Regions from separate parts of the Bradyrhizobium sp. C-145 genome, predicted to be linked through region 2. Evidence: predicted binding sites of a transcription regulator. Region 2 holds the regulator's gene; each other region holds the start of a gene.

Region 1 (3,257 bases), 2.3 Mb from region 2:
CACCCGGCAAATTCGATGCCGCCGCCGCGGCCGAATTGCAGCGCGCATCTGGTTAGAGCGTTTTACAGCGAAGTGGTGACCGGTTCGCGTCAAGAAAGCGCGTCAAGCGAAGAATCGAGAGCTACCGTTCCGATTCAATCGGAACGGAAAGCGCTCTAGCCGGACGCCGCGCTCGTCATGCGCTGCTCCGTCCGGGGATCGCGCGCGACGCGTCCTTCGAGCCAAGCCTCCGTTCGAGCGAGATCGCGTAGCGCCTTCGCATAGTGGCGAGCCGCGCTTCGTTCCGCGCCGCGCGGGAGCTTGCGCGCCTTGCGCAGGATGTCCGCGGCCGCGTTGCGATAGGCCAGCGAGCGGTACAGAAAGACTACCTTGCCCATATCGATATTCCCGTGTTGACAGCGCTCATCTTCGCAAGCCGGGCATGAACGTCGGATGAAGCTGACGATGACAATTCCTTCATCCTGATGGAACCAATGGCGATCGCGCGCGTTTGCCTGCCAGATCGGGACATAGTTCCATGCGCGCGAAAAAGTCGTCGAACCTGATCTCTCCCACCGGCCTTATCAAGCTGATGACACATGCGATGATGGGTGCAGCCCTCGGCCTCGCCTTCAGCCTCGCACTCATTCTGACCAATCCAGCCGTCGCCAACCTGCTGAGCCATGGCGGAAGCCAAGCCGCTATTGTCTTCGCTCTCACGCTGGTGACGACCTTCGCGATCGGCGCGACGCTCACCGGCATCGTGTTCATCCTCGAAGAGAACAAGCAATCTTGAAGCGTGCGCGACGTGTGGAGAAGCTTTGTTGGGAACTCCTGCGAGGAACGGCCGTTGGCCGCCTGCGTCAATTTAACCCAGGGAGTTCCCCCATATGAAGACAGTCAAGCTCGTCCTCACCGCAATGTTGGCAACGGGCCTCGCCGCCGCGCCGTTCGCCGTGCAGGCGAAGTCGCACAAGGCCAAACATGGATCCTCGATGTCATCGTCGCAGACCACGGGCGCGAATACCAAGTCCTCCAAGGGTGCCGATCCCTCCGGTCAAGGCGGCTCTGGCCCCGGCTCCGACCAGGGCGGCACGATGACGAACAAGGGCGGCATGAGCAACACCAAGTGAGCTCTGGCTGGCAGGGTGAGAGTCCCGCGTTCAGCGCGGGGCTCTTCACTCGAGGACGACGATTCATCTTGCCCTCTCCCTCGCGCTCTAGGCTAGCGCCACATGGTCGGCGCGCTGATCCTCCGACAGCATCGACAATCTCCAGCATGTCGCTTGCGCGAACGCCTTAGCTGCGTCGGATGTCAGTGATGTTAAGACAGCTTGCCGCGGAATTCGTCTTAACGAGATGCTCGAGCTGCGCCCGCTTGCGCGCGATCAGGAGTTGGGCCGCAGCGTCGTCGAGGCCCTCGCGCTGCAATTGCCGGATGGCGGAGCCCAGTTCGAGAATCTCGGCGCGCAATTTCAGGATCCGGTAGTTGTCCGGGTCTTCCTCCACCGCGCGGCCCCCGATGTCTCAGCGGCGGGCCAACACGCGCGCCGGCTTGTCGACATTCTTCAAGGAGCGAAGACGCATCCGGTCGCGAACGTCGGGCAGGACATCGCCGCCCCCGGCCGACTTCCATTCGTCGATAAGCAGGTTGATCTTCCGGCGCAGATTGATCTGCGCCAGAGCTTGTTCGCTGCAGTCGCAATCGCGATTGATGAGAGCGCGCACAGACGCCTCGACATCGGCCATTTCCAGCCTCAAAGCGCTAATTTTACGCCGAATTTCATTAATTCTGTTGTCCATGGCTTGTTAGAACAAAATAAGAACATATAGTCAAGCCAGATTTCAAGGACGGAGGAGCGACATGCAGGTCCAGGCCAAATACGACGCCAGGGTTTTTCTTGGCGAGCAGATGACACGGGCGCAGGGATTGAGGTTGAAGCGGCTGAGCGAAGAGGCCTATCAGCCGGCACAATATGCGCGAGATCTGTCCTCTGCCGAGGCTGCGCGGCGCATTCAGGTGCTGGAGGCCGAGATCGAGCTGGCGAATTCGTTCTGAGCCGCCTTCATCGCCCGGAACATTGCACGCGTGCTGTCGGAACCATGCCAGTGTCGAATGGTTCTCCCTCCGCCAAGGGAGAACAGGCATGGCACGCAAGGCAAAGAAGCGCCGCTACTCGCGCAGCTCCGGCAGCGATGTCGAAAGCGAGATGCGGCGCTACAAGAAAGGTACCGCGAAGAGCGGACGTGGCGGTCGCGGCGGACGCGTGAAGAGCCGCAAGCAGGCGATCGCGATCGGGCTGTCGAAGGCCCGCAAGAAGGGCAAGAAGGTCCCGAAGAAGGCCTCGAAGCGGAAGACGTCCAAGAAGAAGACGTCCAGGAAATCTTCCAAGAAATCTTCCAAGAAATCGTCGAAGCGCAAATCCAGCAAGCGGTCGCGCTGACCTCAGTCAGATCATGCTGCCCGGCATGAAGCAGCGGATCGAAATCCCGAACGCAGTCTTCACCGGCCACACCATGGTGCGGCCGGCGCGGTTCGGCTCGGTGATCACGGCTTCATCCGGCACCTCGACCCATTGCCCGTCCAACCGCACACGGTAGTGCCCGTTGTGCGATTCCCAATCTGGGTCGGAGACAGCAAAGCCGTCCGCATCCGAGCAGCACGGACCGAGGTGGCTGCGCAGGCTGTCGAACCATGGCTTCAGGGGCGAGTTCGCATAGCGGCCATCGTCGCGCCCGAAGGCGTTTCCGGCCGGCAGCACGAACCACGCCACGAGCAGCGTACTCATCAGCGAGAGCTTCAATCGATCCATGTCGGCACCGATCAATGTGAACCAGCGGCCAGTTCCACAAAGCGGCCGGAGGTTCGAAGGTTCCACGCTCGCGAGCCCACTCCGCGGCTGCGTTGCCGCCGAGCAGATGCCCGACCAGAAAGTGTGATGGCCGAACACGGCTTTTTCGGACGAACCGGGTCACCCTCCCTGCCGTTAACGAGAATGTTATCGGGTGACCTGTGGGAATCTTGAGTGCGAATGCGAAAGACGGCCCAAGGGGCCGCCTTTTTGAATTGTACCGATCGAGGTTCGCCTTACGCGAGTGGCACCGCGACGAACCGGGTGGCATCCGCGCTTCTGATCTGCAACAGCACGCTGCGCTTGCCGGACGATTTGGCCTGCGCCAGCTCCGAGCGCACCTCGCCGACATCGCTGACGGCCTTGCCGCCGACATTGAGGATGACGTCACCGGTCTTGATGCCGCGCTGCGCGGCCGGCCCTTCC
Region 2 (3,257 bases):
ATCCGCTGCCGGATAAGGATCAGGGCCCCAAAGCTCCGGACGTGACACCTAGCGTCAGTTCGGGCGAACAGACGCAGAGTTGATCGATGCTGGCCGTGGCTCTGGTCATTCTCGTCCTAGCCATGGCCACTCTGGTACCAATCTGCCTCGTCCTGGAGATCATGTCCCGCCGGGCCTGACGTCGCCCTCGTTGCCTGCGAATGCGTCGTCGGGATGATCATCCCGCTCGGCTGCTCTTTTGCCTCTGCGCTCGCGCTCGGCTAGAAGGCTTCCTGCCAATTCGTCCGCGAGCAGGAGTTTTCGCCGTGGCTCTCATGCCGGTTTCCGATGCGCTTGCCGCCGTGCTTGCCGGCGCGGAGCCTCTGACCGAGGAAATGGTTGCTCTCGACGTAGCCTTCCACCGTGTGCTCGCCCGCGACGTGGCGGCGCTGCGCACGCAGCCGCCGGAAGCAATGTCCGCGATGGATGGTTATGCCGTGCGCGCGGCCGACGCGGGGGCGATCGATTCCCGACTGACGGTGATTGGCGAGGTGGCGGCGGGTCGTCCGTTCGCGGGAACGGTCGGCGCCGGCGAAGCCGTGCGGATCTTCACCGGCGGCGTCGTTCCCAACGGAGCCGACGCGGTCGTGATCCAGGAGGATACGGTCGCGGACGGCAAGCGCATCACGATCAAGGAAGCCGCGATTCCCGGTCGGCACATCCGCCCCGCAGGCGTCGACTTCGCCGAAGGCGACGCGCTCCTGCGCAAGGGAACCCGTCTCACCGAGCGCGACCTCGCGCTCGCCGCCGCCATGAATCACCCGCAGCTTGCCGTCTGCCGCCGCCCGAAGGTCGCGATCCTCGCCACCGGCGACGAACTGGTGATGCCAGGCGCCTCGCCCGGCCGCGGCCAGATCGTCTATTCCAACGGCTATGCCCTGCACGCGCTCGCCCGCAGCGAGGGGGCCGACACCATCGACCTTGGCATTGCCGCCGACACGCTGGAGGCCACCACCGCCGGCATCCGCCGCGCCCGCGAGAGCGGCGCCGACATCCTGGTCACGACCGGCGGCGCATCGGTCGGCGACCACGATCTGGTCCAGCAGGCGCTGAGGGACGAAGGTATCTCGATGGCGTTCTGGAAGATTGCGATGCGCCCGGGCAAGCCGATGATGCATGGGCGGCTCGGCGCGATGCGCGTGATCGGCCTGCCGGGTAATCCCGTCTCCTCCTATGTGTGCGCCTTCCTGTTCATGGTCCCGCTGATTCGTGCGGTGTCGGGTCGATCCGTGATTCATCACCGCCATGAGCGCGCCGTGCTCGGCCGCGATGTGGGCGCAAACGATATGCGCGCGGATTATCTTCGCGCACGTCTGGAACAGCGCGACGACGGCACGCTGGTGGCCGTTCCCGTCCATCACCAGGATTCCTCGCTGCTTGCGAATCTCGCTGCGGCACAGGCACTTCTCGTGCGCGCGCCGTTCGCGCCGAAGGCCGGAGCCGGCTCGCCTTGCGAGGTGCTGCGCCTGCCCGTCTGAGCGCATCCACCACACGCGTTCCGCGAACTTTGTCGCGTTCACGCAAAATTAAGCAGTTGCGGAACACATATCGAACATATAGTGTCCGTTCATGATTTGTTTCGAGGAGGTAGCGGTTCGCCGCTCCAATTCAGCGTCTCGGAATCGAACGACATCAACCGGGGGACTTTGGTCGAGATGTTAACGCGCAAACAATACGAGCTTCTGCGGTTCATCAGCGAACGTCTGAAGGAAAGCGGCGTGCCGCCCTCCTTCGACGAGATGAAGGATGCGCTCGACCTGCGCTCGAAATCGGGCATCCATCGCCTGATCACCGCGCTGGAGGAGCGCGGCTTCATCCGCCGCCTGCCCAACCGCGCTCGCGCCATCGAGGTGATCAAGCTGCCTGAGCTCCAGGCCGCCGCCGGCAACCGCCGCGGCTTCACGCCAAGCGTCATCGAGGGCAATCTCGGCAAGGTGCGCGCGAGCTCCAGCCCACCCGCCGACGAGGGCGAGCGTCCCGTTGCGGTGCCGGTGATGGGTCGCATCGCAGCCGGTACGCCGATCGAAGCGTTGCAGACCCGCAGTCACACCATCAGCGTGCCGCCCGACATGCTGGGCTCGGGCGAACACTATGCGCTCGAAGTGCGCGGCGATTCGATGGTCGAGGCCGGCATCCTCGACGGCGACATGGCGCTGATCCAGCGCAACGAGAGCGCCGATACCGGCGACATCGTGGTGGCGCTGATCGACGACGAGGAAGCGACGCTCAAGCGCTTCCGCCGCCGCGGCGCCTCGATCGCGCTCGAGCCCGCCAACGCCGCCTACGAGGTGCGCATCCTGCCGCCGAACCGGGTGAAGATTCAGGGCAAGCTGATCGGACTGTACCGCAAGTACTGAGAAGACTCAGTGGTCATTCGATACCGATGATTCCGATTGGAGCGGACGGATTGTCCGCTTCAGCTGGATAGTCTTTCTGGTCTCGGGCAGATTATCTGGCCCCTTTCCAAGCGCTAGGTCCTCGGCATGCCGCCCGAAGCACTCATCGCCTTGCGGCTCAAGAGATCGAGGAGACAACGATGCGTAGGATCGTTTTGAGCGCCTTCGCAACTGTGCTGATCGCTGCATCGGCAGCGCAAGCATTCGCAGCACAATCGCAGCACCATCCCCGCAAGTCGGCGTATGCGACAACGAGTGAGCAATTCCGCAGCGCCCGAAGTGCCGTCGCGCGACAGCCACAGCCGAGTTGGCCATATTCCGGATGGTCGGCGCCCGCAGGCCGCTGACGCTCGCATCCGCCAAATGCACTGAAGCGAGCTTTGTTCCTATTGGATTCGGGAAAGATAATGTGATCGCATCCGACTGACGCCAGCCGCAGATTCGCCCACAACCAAGCAGAATGTTACGTGCTTCCACTCTGATAGAGGCTTGCGCCTCCGAAAGAGGCGCGGGTTGCTATCTTCGAATAGGAGCACCCGATGTGTGACTACAGTCTGCATGCCGTTGCATCGCGCCCCGCCGAAGTCGGCGAGACGATCGTGTCGACAACGTTCCGCGGCACCTCGACGCGCGGCTTCGCTTCCGCGGCCGACCCGACCGTGGCCGTCTGCCTGCTGCCGGGAACGGAGCTCGCCTTCGCCGACAACGTCCGTTACGACAATCGTTGGATCTGGACGCGCACGATCAACTCCCGCGTCGGCAAGTTCGGCAAGATCGATCCGCACATTCCCGATCGCCATCATGACGCGATCGAATTCCCCG
Region 3 (3,257 bases), 180 kb from region 2:
TCACATCTTCCTCGGCAACCGCACGATCAACTTCACCGGGTCCGGCAATTTTGTCACTGCCCCGCTCGGTGTCGTCACACGCTCCGAGCGCATCAGCCAGGATGTCGATATCGGCTTGATCCGCGTGAACTACCGTTGGGGCGGTCCGCTCATCGCAAAATACTGATATCTACCTGATATCACTGAGAGATTGAAGGCCGGCCTCGCGCCGGCCTTTTGCTTGCGTGCTCTCCGGAACAATAGGTCGGCACTTGCCACGTTTTGGGGGCTGTTGTGGCTTTTCGGAGACACAACTTGCGGCTTTAGTGGTGTAAGCACGGCATTAGTTGGGCCGTTGAGTCCGCTGCCCTTCCGGCATGGAAGGCAACAACAGAAACTGGGACTGGGATTAGATTGAAGATGAAGAAGGTTTTGTTGGCTTCGGCCTGTTTGTTCGCTCTCGCTGCTCCGGCTTCGGCCGCTGATCTCGCAGCCCGCCCCTACACCAAGGCGCCGATCGCTCCGGTTGCTGTTTACAACTGGACCGGCTTCTATCTCGGTGTCGTCGGCGGCGGCGCTTGGGAAGCTACTTCGACCGACCCGAAGATGCAGGGCGGCTTCGTCGGCGGCACCGCCGGCTACAACTGGCAGACCGGCAACGTCGTGTTCGGCATCGAGGCGGATGGCGCCTGGGCTGACGTCAACGCTTCGGCGACCGCGCTTGGCATCACCGTGGCTTCCAAGACCGATGCGCTGGGCACCGTGCGTGGCCGTATCGGTTGGGCCGTCAATAACTTCCTGTTCTACGGGACCGGTGGTTACGCCTGGATCGACAACAAGATCACCCTCAGCGCGCTGGGCGTGAGCGTCTCCGACAGCAAGTGGCACTCCGGCTGGACCGTCGGTGCGGGCGTCGAAGCGTTCTTCGCTCCGCAGTGGTCGGTCAAGGGCGAGTACCTCTATCGCAGCCTCGGCAGCGAGAACTACTTCTCCAACCTCGGCACTCCGCTGGCGTCCGGCACGATCAACTTCCACACCGTGCAGGTTGGCGTGAACTATCACTTCGGCGGCCCGGTCGTCGCCAAGTACTGATCTGAAGTACTGATCTTCGCGACCGACGTCACATCGTCACGAAAGGCCGGCCTCGCGCCGGCCTTTTTGTTTGTAGGAGCCGTTCCCCGCAGTTCCGCCGCTCCTGCTGCCAGATGCCGCCAGCGCACCAACAATCCGTTGACGATTCGCACGTGCCACTGGAAATCCGCGCCCGTTCTTCCTACGTTCGCTGCCATACCCAGCGGCGCCGGTCCCGGTTCCGGGCGAAGCGCGCCTTTTGCATTGGCGCGATCGCGCGTCTTTGGATTCCTTGAGGACCACCGGGATGGACGAAGTGATCAAGGCCAAGCGCCAACTACAGAACGCGGGCTCAAGCCTGCGCGCAATTACGATCCGTGGCGCGCGCGAGCACAACCTCAAGAACATCGACGTCGAGATTCCCCGCGACAAGCTGGTGGTGTTCACGGGCCTGTCAGGCTCCGGCAAATCCTCCCTCGCCTTCGACACCATCTATGCCGAGGGCCAGCGCCGCTACGTCGAATCGCTGTCGGCCTATGCGCGGCAATTCCTGGAGATGATGCAAAAGCCTGACGTCGACCAGATCGACGGGCTATCGCCGGCCATCTCGATCGAGCAGAAGACGACCTCGAAGAACCCGCGCTCCACCGTCGGCACCGTTACCGAGATCTACGACTATATGCGCCTGCTCTGGGCCCGCGTCGGCGTGCCCTATTCACCGGCCACGGGCCTGCCGATCGAGAGCCAGACCGTCTCGCAGATGGTCGACCGCGTGCTGGCGCTGCCGGAAGGCACCCGCCTCTATCTGCTCGCTCCGGTCGTGCGCGGCCGCAAGGGCGAGTACCGCAAAGAGCTCGCCGAATGGCTCAAGAAGGGCTTTCAGCGCGTCAAGATCGACGGCAGCTTCTACGAGCTGGCGGAAGCCCCAAGCCTCGACAAGAAATTCCCGCACGACATCGACGTCGTGGTCGACCGCATCGTGGTGCGCCCCGACATCGGCCAGCGCCTCGCCGAGAGTTTTGAGACCGCGCTGAAGCTCGCCGAAGGCCTCGCCGTCGTCGAGTTCGCCGACGCACCCGCGGCTGCGCCCGCCGAGGAAAAGAAGAAGACCGCAAAAATCCACGACAAGAGCGGACCCGAGCGCATCCTGTTCTCGGAAAAGTTCGCCTGCCCGGTCTCCGGCTTCACCATCCCCGAGATCGAGCCGCGCCTGTTCTCCTTCAACAATCCCTATGGCGCCTGCCCCGCCTGCGGCGGTCTCGGCGTCGAGCAGCATGTCGATGAGGATCTCGTCATCCCCGAGAAGGATCTGACGCTGCGCAAGGGCGCGATCGCGCCCTGGGCCAAATCGTCATCGCCCTATTACGTGCAGACGCTGACCGCGCTCGGCAAGCACTACAAGTTCACACTCGACACCAAGTGGAAAGATCTGCCGAAGAAGACGCAAAACGCGATCCTCTACGGGTCCGGTGACGACGAGATCAAGTTCTCCTATGAGGACGGCGTGCGCTCCTACGACACCAAGAAGCCGTTCGAGGGTGTCATCACCAACATCAACCGCCGCTATCGCGAGACCGAAAGCGAGTGGGCCCGCGAGGAGCTGGCGAAGTACTTCCATGACGTGCCCTGCGAGGGCTGTAATGGCTTCCGCCTGAAGCCCGAGGCGCTTTGCGTCAAGGTCGGCGGCAAGCATATCGGCGAGATCTCGGAGCTGTCGGTGAAGAAGGCCGGCGAGTGGTTCGCGGGCGTGCCCGAGGCGCTGAACAAGCAGCAGAACGAGATCGCCGGCCGCATCCTGAAAGAGATTCGCGAGCGCCTCACCTTCCTGCTCGACGTCGGCCTCAACTATCTCACGCTGTCGCGCTCCTCCGGCACGCTATCCGGCGGCGAGAGCCAGCGCATCCGCCTGGCCTCGCAGATCGGCTCAGGGCTCACGGGCGTGCTCTATGTGCTCGACGAGCCCTCGATCGGCCTGCATCAGCGCGACAACGCCCGCCTGCTCGATACGCTGAAGCGGCTGCGCGACCTCGGCAACACCGTGGTCGTGGTCGAGCACGACGAGGACGCCATTCGCCTCGCCGACTACGTGCTCGACATCGGTCCCGGCGCCGGCATGCATGGCGGCAACATCGTCGCCGAAGGCACGCCCGCCGACATCATGCGCAATCCGAAATCGCTCACCGGCAAGTATCTCACCGGCGAGCTCG

What was found. The regulator LexA, encoded in region 2, represses DNA repair genes until DNA is damaged. The targets are predictions, from matches to a motif close to TGTTCNNNNTGTGTTCNG.
Region 1: the regulator LexA is predicted to act here: its motif matches at 1,790-1,807, upstream of LRP30_RS10910 (DUF3072 domain-containing protein).
Region 3: the regulator LexA is predicted to act here: its motif matches at 1,245-1,262, upstream of uvrA (excinuclease ABC subunit UvrA).

The regions. Positions count from the first base shown of each region.
Region 1 covers NZ_CP088150.1:2,376,090-2,379,346, reverse strand. Annotated here, with positions in the region: gene LRP30_RS10940 (HWE histidine kinase domain-containing protein) at 1-56, shown strand, start outside; gene LRP30_RS10935 (hypothetical protein) at 156-377, opposite strand; gene LRP30_RS10930 (hypothetical protein) at 518-775, shown strand; gene LRP30_RS10925 (hypothetical protein) at 870-1,112, shown strand; gene LRP30_RS10920 (hypothetical protein) at 1,279-1,488, opposite strand; gene LRP30_RS10915 (hypothetical protein) at 1,507-1,728, opposite strand; gene LRP30_RS10910 (DUF3072 domain-containing protein) at 1,844-2,038, shown strand; gene LRP30_RS10905 (DUF6496 domain-containing protein) at 2,127-2,423, shown strand; gene LRP30_RS10900 (hypothetical protein) at 2,430-2,768, opposite strand; gene LRP30_RS10895 (Do family serine endopeptidase) at 3,068-3,257, opposite strand, start outside.
Region 2 covers NZ_CP088150.1:4,646,102-4,649,358, forward strand. Annotated here, with positions in the region: gene LRP30_RS21655 (hypothetical protein) at 1-83, shown strand, start outside; gene glp (gephyrin-like molybdotransferase Glp) at 306-1,517, shown strand; gene lexA (transcriptional repressor LexA) at 1,695-2,396, shown strand; gene LRP30_RS21670 (hypothetical protein) at 2,975-3,257, shown strand, end outside.
Region 3 covers NZ_CP088150.1:4,466,219-4,469,475, forward strand. Annotated here, with positions in the region: gene LRP30_RS20810 (outer membrane beta-barrel protein) at 1-166, shown strand, start outside; gene LRP30_RS20815 (outer membrane protein) at 400-1,071, shown strand; gene uvrA (excinuclease ABC subunit UvrA) at 1,358-3,257, shown strand, end outside.